DNA from 4 places in the Synechococcus sp. CCAP 1479/9 genome. Region 4 is predicted to be linked to each of the others. Evidence: predicted binding sites of a transcription regulator. Region 4 holds the regulator's gene; each other region holds the start of a gene.
What was found. Region 4 encodes NtcA, which controls nitrogen genes in cyanobacteria. Its sites were predicted from a motif close to GTANCNNNNGNTAC; they were not measured.

Region 1 (4,156 bases), on a different contig from region 4:
GCCGACCGGGTCGAGGGGTGACGCCGCCGGCGGCCATCCCGGCGATCAGCGGCCGCGTTCACCGCGGGGCTCCCCGGCCCCGGTCCGCTCGATCAGTTCGATCACCCAGCTCTCGTTGAGCGTCTTCACCAGGCGGTTGGTGGCGGTGGCCATGGTGGAAAGCTCGCGGAGGGTCTGGAGCAGCAGCGGCCGCGTCTGGGTTTCGGTGCTCTCCAGGCGCCGGATCAGGGCGGACAGGTCAGCGGCGGTGCCGTCGGCGCGGTCCTCCAGCCGCTCGGCCAGGGCGCGGGTGGCCCCCAGGGTGCGGTTGAGCTCGCTGCTGCTGCGACGGGTGTCGGCCTCCAGGCGCGTCGCCAGACGGCGGCTGGCGACCAGGGTGCGATCGAGCTCGTCGAGGCTGCGGGGCAGGCGGGTCTCCGCCAGGCTCAGCCCGCTGCTGACGGCCCGCTGCAGGGGGATGCGGCTGCTGGCCACCTCGGTGAGCAGGTCGTCGATGTCGGGGCGGCTGGTGAACACGAGCGTCTCGCCATCACCGATCGGGGGCTGGCCGATCGCCGCCGGGTCGGGCGTGATGGCGATGTAGCTGTCGCCCAGGAGCCCCAGCTGGGCCAGTTCCGCCCGGCTGCGGCGGCCCACCATGGAGCGGTAGGGGTCCCGCAGCTCCAGTTCCACCAGCACCTGGGCGTCGGGCTGCAGCACGATCCGACGCACCTGGCCAACGGCGAATCCCGAGATCTTCACCGCCATGCCCGTCTGCAGGCCGGCGGCGTCGAGGGTGCGGAACTGCAGGCGGACGCTGGGGGCGAGCCAGTTGCCGGCGCGGGCGATCCCCAGCACGAACACCCCCAGCAGGGCCACCGCTCCCGCCAGGAAGACCAGACTCTGGGCGCCGGGGCGCCGCGGCTGGGCGGTGCTGGACACGGTCAGTTTCCTCCCATGCGCAGGGGATCGACGGCAATCGTCCAGAGCAGATCGAGGCAGACCATCACCCCGATGCCGAGCCGCAGCGACCGGGCCATGCGGGACGCCATCCCCGCAGCGTCGCAGGAGCCGCGCCGGGCCTGGTGCAGGCAGATGGCGGCGCAGATCCCGCCATAGGCGCCCGCCCTGACCAATGCGGCCGCGAAGCGGGCAGGCTCCAGCTGGCCGATCAGGAAGCCCACCTCCCCCGCCACATCCCCCTGGTTGAGCGTGAGGCTGGCGGTGATGATCACCGCCGCCATGAAGTAGAGCAGCAGCACGACGCTCAGCAGCCCGCTGGCCAGCAGCTCGGGCCCCCAGGAGCCGGGGGGGCGCCGGTCGCCGAGCAGCAGCGGACCATCCCGGAGCAGCAGCAGCAGGCTGACCAGCAGCGGGGCCAGGAACAGCAGGGCCCGCACCGCCAGCAGTTCGATCGTGAGCCTGGAGAGCTGCTGCAGGGGGCTGCGCAGCAGCTCGATGAAGCCGAGGCAGACCACCACCCCCGTGCCCACCACGGTGGCGACCAGGCGCCCATCCAGCCGCTCGAAGCGACGGCTCAGCGTCGGGATCGGTCCGTCACTCACCGCAGCCCTCGGCGCTGGCGTCAGGATGGCACCCATCCTGGATCGGGGCGATGGGCAGCAAACTGAGAGTCGGCGTGGCCGGGCCGGTGGGATCGGGCAAGACGGCCCTGGTCGACGCCCTCTGCCGCCGGCTGCGGGAGCGGCTGCAGCTGGCAGTGGTCACCAACGACATCTACACCCAGGAGGACGCCCAGTTCCTCACCCGCGCCGGCTCCCTGGCCCCCGAACGGATCCGGGGCGTGGAGACCGGCGGCTGCCCCCACACCGCCATCCGGGAGGACTGCTCGATCAACCGGGCGGCGGTGCAGGAGCTGGAGGAGGCCTTCCCGGACCTGGACCTGGTGCTGGTGGAGAGCGGCGGCGACAACCTGGCGGCCAGCTTCAGCCCGGAGCTGGTGGATCTGTGCATCTATGTGATCGACGTGGCCGCCGGCGACAAGATCCCCCGCAAGGGGGGGCCCGGCATCACCCGCTCCGACCTGCTGGTGATCAACAAGATCGACCTGGCCCCCATGGTGGGGGCCAGCCTGGCGGTGATGGAGGCCGACACCGAGCGGATGCGCGGCGGCCGGCCCTGGTGTTTCACGAATCTGCGCAGCGGCGAGGGCCTCGATCGGGTCGAAAGCTTCCTGCTGCGGCAGCTGCCTGAACAGGCGGCCGCCTGAGTCGAGCGCGCGTTCAAGGATTCTGGTATTCGCCTTTCAGGCGTTGATCAGAAAAACCGTAGGTAATGCAACATATCGACAGGTCTGCGACGTGCAAATCCTCACTCCGGCGGGCCCTGGGCGGCTTTCTGTCTCATTGGATACCGGGGGTAACCACGTCCTTCCTTACCTTTCCATTTGCCGTCGGTTACGGCGACTACAATTCATCTTGAACAGGCTTCAATGTCTCTGCATCTTTCAAGGCGACTGGCAGCTGCAATCGCCGCATCTGCTGTGAGCGTAACCCTCGTCTCCTGCGGGGGCGAGTCCGGTTCCGGCGGCAATTTTGATGGTGAAGTGAAGGTCGGTATCCTTCACTCCCTCAGTGGCACCATGGCCATCTCCGAAACGACTTTGAAAGAAGTCGAGGAGATGGCGATCAAGGAAATCAATGACGCCGGCGGCGTCAAGGTCGGCGGCAAGTCCTACAAGATCGTCGCCGTCTCCGAGGATGGCGCCTCCGACTGGCCCACCTTCGCCGAGAAGGCCCAGAAACTGATCGACTCCGACAAGGTCGCCGTCGTCTTCGGTGGCTGGACCTCCGCCAGCCGCAAGGCGATGCTGCCGGTCTTCGAGTCGAAGAACCACATGCTCTTCTACCCGATTCAGTACGAGGGTCAGGAGTGCTCGCGCAACATCTTCTACACCGGCGCCGTTCCGAACCAGCAGGCTGAGCCCGCGGTTCAGTGGCTGATGGACAAGTTCGGCGACAAGCTGGGCAAGAAGGTCTACCTGGTCGGCTCCGATTACGTGTATCCGCGCACGGCGAACACGATCATCAAGGAGCAGATGAAGGCCCTTGGCGGTGAGACCGTCGGCGAGGACTACATCCCCCTCGGCAACACCGAGGTGGCTCCGATCATCGCCAAGATCAAGAAGGCCTTCCCCGATGGCGGGATCATCATCAACACCCTGAACGGTGACTCCAACGTCGCCCTGTTCAAGCAGTTCAAGGCCTCGGGCATTGATCCGGCCAAGTACCCGATCATGTCCTTCTCCATCGCCGAGGAGGAGATCCGCCAGATCGGTCCCGAGTACACCACCGGCACCTACGCCGCGTGGAACTTCTTCATGAGCCTGGACACCCCGGCCTCCAAGAAGTTCACCGCCGACTTCCAGGCGATGTACGGCGCCGACCGCGTCACGGGTGACCCGGCGGAATCCGCCTACAACATGGTGTACCTCTGGAAGAACGCCGTCGAGAAGGCGGGAACCTTCGAAGACCTCGACAAGGTCCGCAAGGACATGATCGGGATCACCTTCGCCGCACCCCAGGGCGAAATCAAGATGTTCCCCAACCACCACACCTCCGAGCGGGTGCTCATCGGCGAGGCGGAGCCCACCGGCCAGTTCAAGATCCTGTACGACAGCGTCAAGGCCATCCCGCCGCTGCCCTGGAACCAGTTCGTTCCTGAGACCAAGGGCTTCACCTGCGACTGGACCCAGGATCGTCCTGACGCCGGCAAGTTCAAGATGTGATCACGGAGCCATCCGTGAGGGAATGAACAGCGGGTGGTTCCTCCGGGAACCACCCCTTTCCGATCCGCCACACCCCCCCGTTCGACCCGGTCCAGCGCCGCTACGGCAACGCTGGATCTAACGTTCAACCTGGATTCCGTTGGAACTATTCTTTTCTCAGATCCTCGATGGCCTCAGCATCGGATCTGTGCTGCTGCTCGCAGCCACAGGTCTGGCCATCGTGTTCGGATTGATGGGTGTCATCAACCTCGCCCATGGCGAATTCATGATGCTGGGGGCCTACGTCACCTACGTGGTGCAATCGGCATTCAAGCCAATGGGTGGCGTGATCTTTGAGCTGTACTTCCCGATCTCGTTGGTGCTGTCCTTCATCGTGACGGCACTCGTTGGGGTGCTGCTGGAGAGAACCCTGATCAGGAAGCTCTACGG
Region 2 (4,156 bases), on a different contig from region 4:
CTTTTGCTTGGTATCGCGTTTGGCTTGGTATCGCGCTCAGCAGCCGCGATTGAGCATCCAGGGGCGGGTGCCGCTCTCCTTGAGCCGTGGCTTGCCGGTGGCTTCCTTGGTTTCCTTGCGAACCAGGCGGGGTTCGGATTGTTCCTGCTTCAGTCGAAAGGGGCCGCTGAGTGACATGACCGGCGTGAACACCCGGATGCCTTCGGCGGTGCAGGTGGGGCAGTTGGTTTCCTTGTGGCGCTCATCGATGCTGCGCCAGACCTCATAGTTATCGCAGCCGTTGCTGCAGCTGTATTCGTAGACAGGCATCGCAGGACGAGGGGGGAAAGGGAGATGGCCGCCAGGAGCAGTGGCAGGCCAGAACAGTGGCGGACAAGAACAGGGGCAGACAAGAAAAAGGGGCCTGGTGCCCAGGCCCCTCCCGCCAGCCGGTCGATCAGCAGGGAAGAATGTCCTTATCGAAGATCGAGGTGGGGATGGCGAGGGTGCAGCAGGCGTTCGGGATGTCGACAATGCCGCTGATCCTGCCCTCCACCGGCGCACAGCTCAGCAGCAGGTAGGCCTGCTCGCCGGTGTAGCCGAACTTCTTGAGGTACTCGATGGCGTTGAGGCAGGCACGCCGGTAGGCGATGTGGACGTCCATGTAGTACTGCTTGCCGTCGAATTCATCCACGGAGATGCCTTCGAACACCAGGTAGTCGGTGTAGTGGGGTTCCACCGGGCTGGTCTTGAACATGGGGTTGACCATCCCATACTTCGCCATGCCGCCCTTGATGATCTCGACGTGGAGGTCGAGATAGCCGGACATCTCGATAGCGCCACAGAAGGAGATCTCACCATCCCCCTGGGAGAAGTGGATGTCGCCCATCGAGAGCTTGGCCCCTTCGACATAGACCGGGAAGTAGATCCGGGTGCCCTTGGTGAGGTTCTTGATGTCGCAGTTGCCGCCGTGCTCCCGGGGGGGCACCGTGCGGGCCGCTTCGTTGGCCACCCGCTCGAACTCGCTGCCGGGGAGGGTGCCGAGGATGGCGCTGTTGGGATTGGGCAGGGCCGCCAGAACCGGCTCGCTGCCGGAGAGGCCGGCGCCGTAGGTGCGGCGGTCGGGGGCGGTTTTCACCAGCTCCGTCTCACGACGGTTCCACTCGTTGAGCAGCTCGTGGGAGGGGGCGCAGCCGATCAGGCCCGGATGGGTGATGCCGGCGAAACGAACACCGGGAATGTGGCGGGAGGAAGTGTAGATGCCTTCCAGATCCCAGATGGCCTTGGCCGCCTTGGGGTAATGATCGGTGAGGAAACCGCCACCGTTCTCCTTGGCGAAGATGCCCGTGAAGCCCCACTCATCCCCCTGCAGGGCACCGACATCAAGGATGTCCACCACCAGGATGTCGCCGGGCTGGGCGCCGTTGACCCAGATCGGGCCGCTGAGAACGTGAACGACCTCGAGATTCACATCCTCGATGTCCTTGGGGTCGTCGTTGTTCTTGATCTGGCCGTCGGTCCAGTCCTTGCATTCGATCCGGAACACGTCACCAGGATTCACCGAGGCCACGGCAGGGATTTCCGGATGCCAGCGGTTGTGCCCGGGCATGTCCTGCTGATCCATCGGCTTGGTGAGATCGACGGAGAAGAGTGTTTTGGGCATCGAGAAACCGAGGCGCAATTTCCCATCCATCCAAAAGGATGGCCTGCGGCCCGAAAGTGTCGATTGCTACCGGAAATTGGGGCCCAGGACGCGCCCTCGATGAATGAAATCAAGAATCATTATCAGGCCTGGCGCAGCGGTTGGCCGTCCCGATGCCGTCGGAGGATCAGGTGTCGTCGAAATCCCCTTTCCGGCAGAGATTGTCCTTCAACCGCGAGACCCAGACACTGGGATCCAGCTTGCCGATCTGCTCCGTGCGGCCATCAAAATGGAACAGGAACTGCCAGCGATTCTTGACCGGGAATGTTCGCTTGGCGTTGAGATCGCTGATCGGATCTCCGAAGATATTGTCATAGGTTTGCCAGCCTGGCTCTCCTTTGACGCTGCAGATCGCCGTAACTTCGTACATCTGACCCTTGCCATCGTCGCCCCCGGAGGTGACCTTCACGACACCCTTGTGCAGCCCATTGGCAATGCCCGGCTTGAACGCCCGCAACAGCTCCACCCGGTTTCCATCCACCTCGACGAGCAGGTCGCCCGGTTTGGCGTCCTGAACGGCCACCTCCTTGGGGGTGGCGCCGCAACCGGCCAGGGCGAGCCCCGTACCAGCGAGCAAGCCGGCCAGGAGTCCTGCCAGGTGCTTCCGGGACCCCAGGCCCCCCACAGCGTCGAACAACGTGATCGATCGATTCTGGGGCCAACCTATGACGACACCAGCAGCCGCTTCCAGAGGTCCAAGGCCCCGGCGGGCACGGGCAGGTCGGTGGTGCCGCAGCGCCGGATCGGGCGGCAGCCCAGGCTGTTGATCAGCAGGGCCGCCTCGCTCTCCAGCAGGTCCGCCACAGCCAGGCGCTCCTCCCGCACCAGTCCCAGGGCCAGGCCGCGGCCCCGCATCACCCCCGGCAGGCAGCCGCTCTCCACGGGCGGCGTGATCCAGTCGCCCCGCCGGCGCAGCAGCAGGTTGGCGCTGGAGCCGCAGCAGAGGTCGCCGCCGCTGCCGAGCAGCAGGGCGTCCTCAGCCCCGGCGGCCCGGGCCTCCCGCAGGGCCTGGATGGCGCCGGCGTAGGCGAAGGTCTTGCAGCGGTTGACCAGGCTGGCTGCGTTGCGCCGCTCCAACGCGCTGACGATCACCGTCACCGGGTTGGAGTTCGGGGTCCAGGGGCTCAGCTGCAACCAGAAGCGGGGGCGGCCCTGGGGTTCGGCCGGCCCCGGCAGGGCCAGGCCCCGGCCGGAGCCGCTGCCCCGGCTCCAGTTGAGCCGCAGGGCCCCGGTGCCGGAGAGGCCACTGCGGGCCACGGCCTCGGCCAGCAGCGGCCGCACCCGGTCGGCCCCGGGGGGTGGCGCCATGCCAAGGCGGGCGGCCGAGTCGCGCCAGCGCTCCAGGTGCTCCGCCAGCAGCCGGGGCTGCCCCGCCTCGATCAGCACCGTCTCGAACAGGCCATCGGCCAGCAGCAGGCCCCGGTCGTTCAGGGGCAGGCAGAGCCGCTCCGGATCGCCCCAGGTTCCCTGCGGCGTCGGCCCGTCGATCCAGGCGATGGCCGTGCCGGCCGGATGGCTGCCGCCCTCGCCGCTCATGCCAGGGCCTCCAGCAACGGTTCGATTTTCCAGCCCATCTCCCGGGCCTCCCCGGCCGGGTCGGAGTCGGCCACGATGCCGCCGCCGGCATGGAGCCGCAGGCGCCGGCCGTTCTGCAGCAGGGTGCGGATCAGGATGCTGCTGTCGAAGCCGCCGTCGGCGCCCAGGTGAAACAGGGAGCCGCAGTAGGGCCCCCGCGGCACCGGCTCCAGCTGGTTGAGACGCCGGCAGGCCCGCACCTTCGGGGCTCCGGTGATCGAGCCCCCCGGCCAGCAGGCCCGCAGCAGGTCGACCAGGCCGCGGCCGGCGGCGAGCCGGCCCATCACCACGGAGGTGAGGTGGTGCACGTGGGCGTAGCTCTCCAGCCCCAGCAGCTGGGGCACATGCACCGACCCCGGCACGCAGACCCGGCCCAGGTCGTTGCGCAGCAGGTCGACGATCATCACGTTCTCGGCCCGGTCCTTGGGGTCGCAGATCAGCTCGGCGGCGCTGGCGGCATCGGCGTCGGGGTCGAGCCGGCGGGGCCGGGTGCCCTTGATCGGCCGCGTCTCCACCTGGCCGTCGGGGTGCAGGCGCAGGAAGCGCTCCGGCGAGGCCGAGATCACCGCCTCCCCGCCGGCGACCGCCAGGCCGGCGAAGGGGGCCGGGCCGTTGCCCACAAGGCGGCGGTACAGCACCAGCGGGTCGGGCGGCTCTGGCCGCAGGCTCTCGCAGCAGGCGGTGAGGTTGGCCTGGAACAGATCACCGGCGGCGATCCACTCCCGCAGGATCCCCACCTGGGCGGCATAGGTGTCCGGGGGGGTGTGCCAGTGCCAGTCGTCCCGGGCGATGCCGGACCCATCGGCCGGGCGCTCTCCGGCCCCGGCCACCGCCGCCCCGGTGGCGGGATCCTGCAGCAGCCGCACCATGGCCGCGAACCGGGCCGGGTCCTGGCCCTCC
Region 3 (4,156 bases), on a different contig from region 4:
CCGTGGTCATGGGTCTCAACCTGCTGGGCCTGCTGCGGCTGCCGTTGCCGGCCGGGCCCGACCCCGAGCGCTGGCGGCGGCGGGTGCCGGCTCCGCTGGCCCCACTGGCGGCCGGCCTGGCCTTCGGCCTGGCCGCCACCCCCTGCACCACCCCGGTGCTGGCGGTGCTGCTGGCCTGGATGGCCCAGACCGGCCAGCCCCTGGTGGGCATGCTGCTGCTCACCAGCTTCGGTGCCGGCCAGGTGATGCCCCTGCTGCTGGCCGGCACGGTGGCCGCCTCCCTGCCCGGGCTGCTGCAGCTGCGCCGCCTGGGCCAGTGGGTGCCGCCGATCAGCGGCGTGGTGCTGCTCGCCAGCGGCGGCCTCACCCTGCTGTCGGTGCTGCCATGAGCGGCACGGCAGCCTCCGCCTGGCGCCCCCTGCAGCGTCTGGCCGCCTGGATCTCCGACCTGCGCCTGGCGATCGGCCTGCTGTTGGTCATCGCCATCGCCAGCGGCATCGGCACGGCCATTCCCCAGAAGGAGGAGGCCGCCTTCTACCACCAGCTCTACGACCCCCACCCCTGGCTGGGCCTGCTCGACGGCGACGGAGTGCTGCGCCTGCAGCTGGATCACGTCTATTCCAGTGGCTGGTTCCTGGCCCTGCTCGCCTGGCTGGGCCTGTCGCTGATCCTGTGCAGCTGGCGCCGCCAGTGGCCCGCCCTGCAGGCCTCCCTGCGCTGGATCGACTACCGCAGCCCCCGCCAGCTCAGCAAGCTGAGCGTGGCCGAAACCCTCGTCACCGCCGAGCCCGTCGCCGGCCTCGGGCGGCTGGAGGCCGAACTGCGCGGTTCGGGCTGGCAGATCCATCGCCAGGACGACCGCCTGGCGGCCCGCCGGGGGGTGCTCGGCCGGGTGGGTCCCCTGCTGGTCCATGCCGGCATGGTGGTGCTGATGGTGGGGGCGGCCTGGGGCGCCCTGGGGGGCCAGCGGCTGGAGCGCTTCCTGGCCCCGGGTCGGGAGCTGGAGCTGCTCGACAGCCGCGGCAGCACCCAGGTGACCCTGGCCCTCGACGACTTCCGCATCCAGCGGGATCCCGCCGGCCGCCCGGAGCAGTTCGCCTCCAGCCTGCGGCTGATCACCCCCGGCGATGCGGCCACCACCACCGAAGCCGCCATCAGCGTCAACCACCCCCTGCGCTACCGGGGCATGACGCTGTATCAGGCCGACTGGTCCCTGGCGACGATCAGCCTGCAGCTGGGCCGCAGCCCGGTGCTGGAGCTGCCCCTGCAGACCTTCCCCCAGCTGGGCGATCAGCTCTGGGGGCTGGTGCTGCCCACCCGCCCCGATGGCACCGAGCCAGTGCTCCTGAGCCTCACCAGCGAACAGGGGCCGGTGCAGGTGTTCGGCCCCGATGGCGTGGCCCTGGCCCAGCTGGTGCCAGGCGGCGAAGCCCAGGAGGTGAAGGGGCTGCCGATCCGGGTGGCGAGCGTGCTCCCCGCCAGCGGCATCCTGTTCAAACGGGACCCCGGCGTGCCGCTGGTGTACACCGGCTTCGCCATCGCCCTGTTGGGCGGTGGCCTGAGCCTGGTGGCCACCCGCCAGCTCTGGGCCATCGCTGATGGGCCCGGTGGCCGGCTGCACGTGGCGGGCCTCTGCAACCGCAACCTCACCGCCTTCGCCGCCGAGCTGCCGGCGCTGCTGCAGCGGCTGGAACCCCAGCCCTGACTCAGCAGGGCCGGCGCTCGCCGTGGCTGACCCGCACCACGGTGTGGACGTTGCCGCGGGGATTGAAATCGGCCTCCAGCTGCATCCAGAGGGGCTCGCAGGCGGCCACCAGGTCATCGAGGATCCGGTTGGCCGCCTCCTCGTGGGAGATGGAGCGGTTGCGGTAGCTGTTGACGTAGAGCTTGAGGGCCTTCAGTTCCAGCACCCGGGGGCCGGGCTGATACAGCAGCCGCAATACGGCGAAATCGGGATAGCCGGAGAAGGGGCAGGTGCAGGTGAACTCCGGCAGTTCGATGGACACCTCGTAGGGCCGGCCCACCCGGGGATTGGCGAAGCAGACCAGCTGGGCCTCGGCGATGGCCCGCTCCCCATACAGGGGGGTCACGGTCTGGGGCTGGTCGGCGACACCGGAAGCCATGGTCAGCAGGACGGGGAGACGGTTTTTGACCGTACAGGAGCTGGCCCATGGCGCGGAGCCCACGTCAAGGGCCCCGGCCGCCCGTCAGCGCCCCGGAGCTCGCGTAGCAACCGTTACGACGACCCCGGCAAGGCTCGGCGGTAATGGAGCCGTCCCCCCCTCAGGCGGGGACTCTGAGAGACTCCAACCGTCGCCTTCCTGACCGCAGCACAGCCATGAAGAAAATCGAGGCCATCATCCGCCCCTTCAAGCTCGAGGACGTGAAGATCGCCCTTGTCAATGCGGGCATCGTCGGCATGACCGTGAGCGAGGTGCGCGGATTCGGCCGGCAGAAGGGGCAGGTGGAGCGCTATCGCGGATCCGAATTCACGGTGGAATTCCTGCAGAAACTCAAGCTCGAGATCGTCGTCGACGACGACCGGGTGGCCACGGTGGTCCAGGCGGTGCAGGACGCGGCCCGCACCGGCGAGATCGGTGACGGCAAGATCTTCATCAGCACCGTGGATTCGGTGATCCGGATCCGCACCGGCGACCTCGACAGCGGCGCCATCTGAGCGCCAGCTTCCTGCTTCCCTGACCCTGGCCGTGGGCCCCTTAGGCCCCGGCCAGGGTCTGCTTCACCAGCGTCGCGATCCTTTCGGCCCAGTCCGTGCCGTCGGTGGCACGCTCGGCGACCTCCCCGGGCGGCACCAGCCAGAGCAGGTATTCGTGGTTGCCGGCGGGTCCGGTCAGGGGTGACGCCACCAGCCCCGCCGGGTGCCAGTCCAGCTCCCTGGCCGCCGTGATCACGGTGGCGATGGCGTCGGCATGGGCCGCCGGATCCCGCACCACGCCCCCCTTGCCCACCCGCTGGCGGCCCACCTCGAACTGGGGCTTGACCAGCAGCAGCGCCTCGCCCGCCCCCGTCAGCAGGCCCCGCAGGGCCGGCAGCACCCGGGTGAGGGAAATGAACGACACATCGGCCACGGCCAGGTCGGGCCATGGATCGCCTTCCCCGTAGAGCAGCTCCGGGGTGAGGTGGCGCAGGTTGGTGCGCTCCCGCAGCACCACCCGTTCATCCGTGCGCAGGCTCCAGGCCGTCTGGCCGTAGCCCACATCGATCCCATACACCCGCACGGCCCCGTGCTGCAGCAGGCAATCGGTGAAGCCGCCGGTGGAGATGCCGCCATCCAGGCACACCCGGCCTTCCACCTGGATCGGCAGGGCCGCCAGGGCCCCCTCCAGCTTCTCGCCCCCCCGGGAGACGAACCGGGGCGGCTGCTCCACCTCCAGCGGCAGGCTTTCGGCCACCTCGGTGCCGGGCTTGTCGAGCACGGCACCGCCGCCGCGCACCCGGCCGGCCCGGATCAGCTGCTGGGCCTGCTGGCGGCTGGCCACCAGACCCAGATCCACCAAGCGGCGATCGAGCCGCTGCTTACGGGCCATGCTGCTTTTCGGCCATGGGTCCTGCCGCTCCACCGGCATGTTGTCACCGAACAGCGATCCAAACCGAACAAAAACCGATGGGCAGACGGTTCGGCGCGGAACAGTCGCAGGATGGCTCCAGTCATTTCCCGGTTCCCTCCCATGGCTGGCCCTGGATCCACTGCTGCCCCGGGATCCAAGGCGGCTCCCGGGTCCAATGTTGTGGAACTGCTCCACCCCGGCAGCTTCGTGCGGCTGCGGGACCATCCGGAGGATCTGCCCCCGTTCCAGCTGATCCGCCGCCGCGGCACCCGCTGCTGGGTGCGCCAGCAGGCCTGGGGTTCGATGGTGCACCTGGAGCTGCCCTACCGCCGCCTCACCGCCGCCGCCTGAGCCGGTGGGGGCGGCTCGATAGGTTGGGGGATCGTTCACCACCGCCCGGCCCTTGATCGAGCGTTACACCCTGCCCGAAATGGGCCGCCTCTGGAGCGAGGAAGCGAAGTTCCAGAGCTGGCTCGAGGTGGAGATCGCCGCCACCGCCGCCAACGTGGAGCTGGGCCGGGTGCCCGCCGAGGCGCTGGCCACGATCCGCGAGAAGGCGGCCTTCGAGGTGCCCCGCATCCTGGAGA
Region 4 (4,156 bases):
CAGAGCTTCAGCCCCTGCCTGCTGGAGGGGGAGATCAGCGCCGGCGGCTTCCAGTGGCGCTTCCGCTGGGCCTTCGACCGGGGGGAACTGCAGGTGGAGCCGTCCCTGGGGCGCGCCCTGATCCAGGATGCCCTGCTGCGCTTCCTGCTCAAGGCCGACTACCAGCTCGAACCTGGCGGCGACTACGTGTTCACGGTGCGGGCGTCGTTCTGAGCAGCTCCCGCCCCAGCCGCCGCTCCAGCAGCAGCTGGGCCACCACGTCGTCGTAGTCGCGGGGGGGCTGGCGCAGGCCCAGGGGCAGGAGCCGCCGCCAGCCCCGGGCGGGGAACAGCTCCCAGTAGCGGCGCCGCGCCGCCAGGGTGGTGCCCTGCTCATCCACCAGCTCCACCGGCAGCAGGGGCTCCAGACGCCGCCGCCAGGCGCCGCTGCCGGTGCCGTCGCCGATCACCACGGCGGCCAGGCCTTGGTGGCGGTGCCAGTGCTCCAGCCGCTCCCAGGCCGCCTCGGGGGGCAGCACCACGGCCTCGCGGATCTCGCGGCGCCCTGGGTCGGTGAGCACCAGCCCGCACTTGCTGCGGCCGGGATCGAGCCCCGCCAAAGGGCCGGTGGTCATGGCCGCACCGCCACCGTCATGGCCGCCCCGGCCGGGTGGCTCCGGCTCCGTCCTTGCGGGGCCAGCGCAGCTCCACGCTGATCGGGTCGGGGGTGTCGGCGTTCTGGGTGGCCACGGCCTCGAGGTTGGCGGTGACGCCGGCGGGGCGCTCGCTGAGGTCGCGGGCCAGGGCGTTGATGCCGGCGGCATCGAACTGGAGGCCGTTGGCCAGGGTGCCCTGGCGTTGGACCTTGGCGAAGGCGGCGGCCAGCAGCAGGTTGAGGCGGCTGCGGACGGCTTCGGGGTCGCGCACGTCGGGCTCCAGGGAGGTGCGGGAGAGGACCTCCCCCTGCTCCACCACCTGGCGGTTGGGGCGCAGGTCGGGGAAGGCGAGCACCTGGGCCTCGCCCCGCAGCACGTTGGCGGCCGAGCGGATGCTGACCACCCAGGTGCCGGGGGTGGCCAGCAGCGATTCCAGCCGGGTGATGTCGCTGCGGGGCACCAGCAGGATCTGGCGGTTGGGGGGCTGGCCGGGCAGCAGCAGCTGGAACGCCGCCCGGTTCGACTCCTGCAGCAGGGCGTCGATCACCTGCTTGGCCTGGTCGGGGCGCTGCAGCTGCACCTTGGCGGTGGCCAGGGGCTGGCCACTGGCGATCACCACGTCGCCGCGGCGCAGGGCGATGACGTTGGTCTCCAGGTCCTTGAGTTCCTTGGCGCCGGCGGCGATGCGGCGGCGGACGCTGGCCAGTTCGGCCTCGGTGCGGCGGATCTCGGCGTCCCGGCCCTGCACCTCCCGGCTGAGCCGGGCCCGCTCGGCCTCCAGCCGGACGCGCTCGGCCTGCAGGGGCTGCAGCTCACGGCGCAGGGTCTCGACGCGGCGCTCGGCGGCCAGCAGCTGGTCGCGGGCGCGGCGCTGGCTGGCCAGGGCCTGGTCACGGCGGCGTTCGGCCGTGATCAGATCGAGGCGGCTGCGCTCCAGTTCGCCCCGGGTGCGGGTCAGTTCCCCCTCGTTGCGCTTCAGGGCGGCGCGGCTGTCCCGCAGGCGGTCCTGGATCTGGTCGAGCTCGAAGAGCCCCACCCGCAGGCGCTCGCTCACCAGCAGCATCAGCGCCAGCGACACGGCACTGATCAGGCTGCCGGTGAGCACCGTGATCACCACGGCGGTCTTGCGGGGCCGCAGGTTGAACAGGCTGAGGCGCGCCTTGCCCACGCGGCTGCCGAGCCGGTCGCCCAGGGTGGAGAGCACTCCGCCGAGCACCAGAAGGGCCAGGATCAGCAGCCAACCCGACACCTTCTGCGCCTCGGCTTTGCGATGCACCAAGTATCCCTGTCGGTGGCCTCACGGCACCCCGCCGGGGTCGCCCGCTCAGCTGAACCGCTTGGCCAGAGCGATGGGGTCGAAGACGGTGATCTTCTTGCGGTCGATCTGGACCAAGCCATCGTTGCGCAGGTCGCCAAGGAGGCGGGTGATGGTGACGCGGGTGGAGCCGATCGCCTCGGCGATGGCCTGGTGGGAGAGGCGCAGGTCGATGGTGATCCCCTCGGCGCCGGGCACGCCGAAGTCGCGGCAGAGCACGAGCAGGAAGCTCACGAGCCGGGAGGACATGTCCCGGTGGGTGAGGGTCTCGATCATGGTCTCGGTCTGGAGGATGCGGGAGGAGAGGCCCTGCAGCAGCAGCAGGCCGACGCTGGCGTCCTGCTCGATGGCGCGCCGCACCGAGGTGGCCGGGGCGGTGACCATCTCCACCCGGGTGAAGGCGATCGCGTGATAGAAGCGGTCGGAGCGCTGGCCGGTGAGCAGGGAGAGCACCCCGAAGAGGCTGTTCTCGCGCAGCAGGGCCACGGTGATCTCCTCGCCCGATTCGTAGACGCGCGAGAGGCGCACGGCGCCGCGCCGCAGCAGGTAGACGCGCTCGGCCGGGTCGCCGGGGAAGAAGATCGTCTTGCCGCGCTCGATGGTCTCGACGCTGCTGCCGGCCAGGCCGCGGATCACGTCCAGCAGGGTGGTGGCCAGGGCGCCGGGGGCGCCCATGGGGGTCACGGAGCCGGGGGATCCGCTGGATGGGGTGCTGGGGTAGCGGCTGAAGCCACGCGTAGCGCCGACCATCAAGGCGTGGCGATTGGAGATGAACCTATGGATCGGCCTGGCCGATCCATGTAGCCAATGACACTCTTTAACCGGTCGTGGTGCCTGGCGCCACAGCCAGGGCCTGGCGCTGGGCCCCCTGCAGGGCCCGCAGCCCCGGTTCGGCCAGATCCAGCAGGGCGTCCAGGCGGGAGCGGGAGAAGGGGGCGCCCTCGGCGGTGCCCTGGATCTCCAGCAGCCGGCCCTGCTCGTCCATCACCACGTTGAGGTCGACCTCGGCGCGGGAATCCTCGGAATAGTCGAGATCCAGCAGGGCCACACCGTCCACCAGGCCCACCGACACGGCGGACACCTGCTGGCGCAGGGGCGAGGCGGCCAGCACGCCCTGGCGCTGGAGGCGCTCCAGGGCGGCGGCCAGGGCGATCCAGGCGCCGGTGATCGAGGCGGTGCGGGTGCCGGCGTCGGCCTGGAGCACGTCGCAGTCGACCAGCAGGGTGCGCTCGCCGAGGGCCTCCAGATCGAGGGCGGCCCGCAGGCTGCGGCCGATGAGGCGCTGGATCTCCTGGGTGCGGCCGGAGAGCTTCATCAGCTCGCGGCCCTGGCGGCTGGGGGTGGAGGCGGGCAGGAGGCGGTATTCGGCGCTGAGCCAGCCGCTGCCGGAGCCCTTGCGCCAGCGGGGCACCTCGGGATCGAGGCAGACGCTGCAGAGCACGCGGGTGCGGCCGGCGGCGAACAGCACCGAGCTGAGGGCGAAGCCCATCGGATCCCAGTCGACGGCCACCGGGCGCAGGGCGTCGGCGGGGCGGCCGTCGTTGCGGGGGGCGTCGGCGGGAGTGGTCACGCGGCCTTTGGCGGAGCCGGGCCAGCGTAGGCGGCGCCGGTGGTACGTCTGTTCCCAGCCACTACCGATGGTGTGCCGGGCTGGCGGGGGCCGCTACATTCGGGAGGTGAGCGGCTGGGCGATCCGTCCGGACCTTTCACACCAACGCTTCCGTGGGGTGTCCATGACCGCCAGCCTCGTCGACCCCGGCCACCCCCGGCGTACGGCCACCCCGGCGCGCACCGAGCCGCTGGCCCTGGTGCCGCCGCTAAGGCTGGTGAGCCAGCCGGAGGGGCTGCTGCAGATCCATACGGCGCCGTTCCGGGGCAGCTTCGCGGCGGTGTTCAGCCAGGCCCTGCGCAGCGCCGGGCTGGGCAGCCGGGTGCTGGTGAGCCAGTTCCTCAAGGGGGGCGTGGAGCAGGGGCCGGCGGGCAGCCTGCGGCTATGCGGCCGGCTGGAGTGGCTGCGGCCGGGCACGCCCCACTGCCTCGATGGGCCGCCGGGTTCCCAGGGGCCCGAGGGGGCCACGGCCGAGGAGGCGCTCGAAGCGGTGGCCGAGGTGTGGGAGGTGAGCCGCGAGCGGCTGCTCACGGGGGATCTGGATCTGCTGGTGCTCGATGAGCTGGGCCTGGCGATCGCCCTGGGCTACCTGAGCACG

Region 1: urtA (urea ABC transporter substrate-binding protein) is a predicted target of NtcA. The motif match lies at 2,340-2,353, and genes of this name have one in related genera.
Region 2: fmdA (formamidase) is a predicted target of NtcA. The motif match lies at 1,699-1,712, and genes of this name have one in related genera.
Region 3: KUG38_RS03090 (P-II family nitrogen regulator) is a predicted target of NtcA. The motif match lies at 2,227-2,240, and genes of this name have one in related genera.

The regions. Positions count from the first base shown of each region.
Region 1 is NZ_JAFKRK010000016.1:309,416-313,571, reverse strand. It holds gene KUG38_RS05850 (ABC transporter substrate-binding protein) at 1-21, shown strand, start outside; gene KUG38_RS05845 (MlaD family protein) at 46-921, opposite strand; gene KUG38_RS05840 (hypothetical protein) at 924-1,544, opposite strand; gene ureG (urease accessory protein UreG) at 1,595-2,209, shown strand; gene urtA (urea ABC transporter substrate-binding protein) at 2,432-3,727, shown strand; gene KUG38_RS05825 (ABC transporter permease) at 3,867-4,156, shown strand, end outside.
Region 2 is NZ_JAFKRK010000016.1:301,593-305,748, reverse strand. It holds gene KUG38_RS05805 (FmdB family zinc ribbon protein) at 37-309, opposite strand; gene fmdA (formamidase) at 437-1,642, opposite strand; gene KUG38_RS05795 (hypothetical protein) at 1,809-2,318, opposite strand; gene KUG38_RS05790 (aminotransferase class IV) at 2,345-3,217, opposite strand; gene KUG38_RS05785 (anthranilate synthase component I family protein) at 3,214-4,156, opposite strand, start outside.
Region 3 is NZ_JAFKRK010000008.1:37,483-41,638, reverse strand. It holds gene KUG38_RS03105 (cytochrome c biogenesis CcdA family protein) at 1-389, shown strand, start outside; gene KUG38_RS03100 (cytochrome c biogenesis ResB family protein) at 386-1,705, shown strand; gene queF (preQ(1) synthase) at 1,707-2,123, opposite strand; gene KUG38_RS03090 (P-II family nitrogen regulator) at 2,339-2,677, shown strand; gene KUG38_RS03085 (TlyA family RNA methyltransferase) at 2,718-3,548, opposite strand; gene KUG38_RS03080 (hypothetical protein) at 3,750-3,920, shown strand; gene purB (adenylosuccinate lyase) at 3,973-4,156, shown strand, end outside.
Region 4 is NZ_JAFKRK010000021.1:107,074-111,229, forward strand. It holds gene KUG38_RS08015 (DUF3146 family protein) at 1-213, shown strand, start outside; gene KUG38_RS08020 (RuvC family protein) at 191-613, opposite strand; gene KUG38_RS08025 (DUF3084 family protein) at 630-1,883, opposite strand; gene ntcA (global nitrogen regulator NtcA) at 1,959-2,624, opposite strand; gene rph (ribonuclease PH) at 2,767-3,519, opposite strand; gene KUG38_RS08040 (cob(I)yrinic acid a,c-diamide adenosyltransferase) at 3,683-4,156, shown strand, end outside.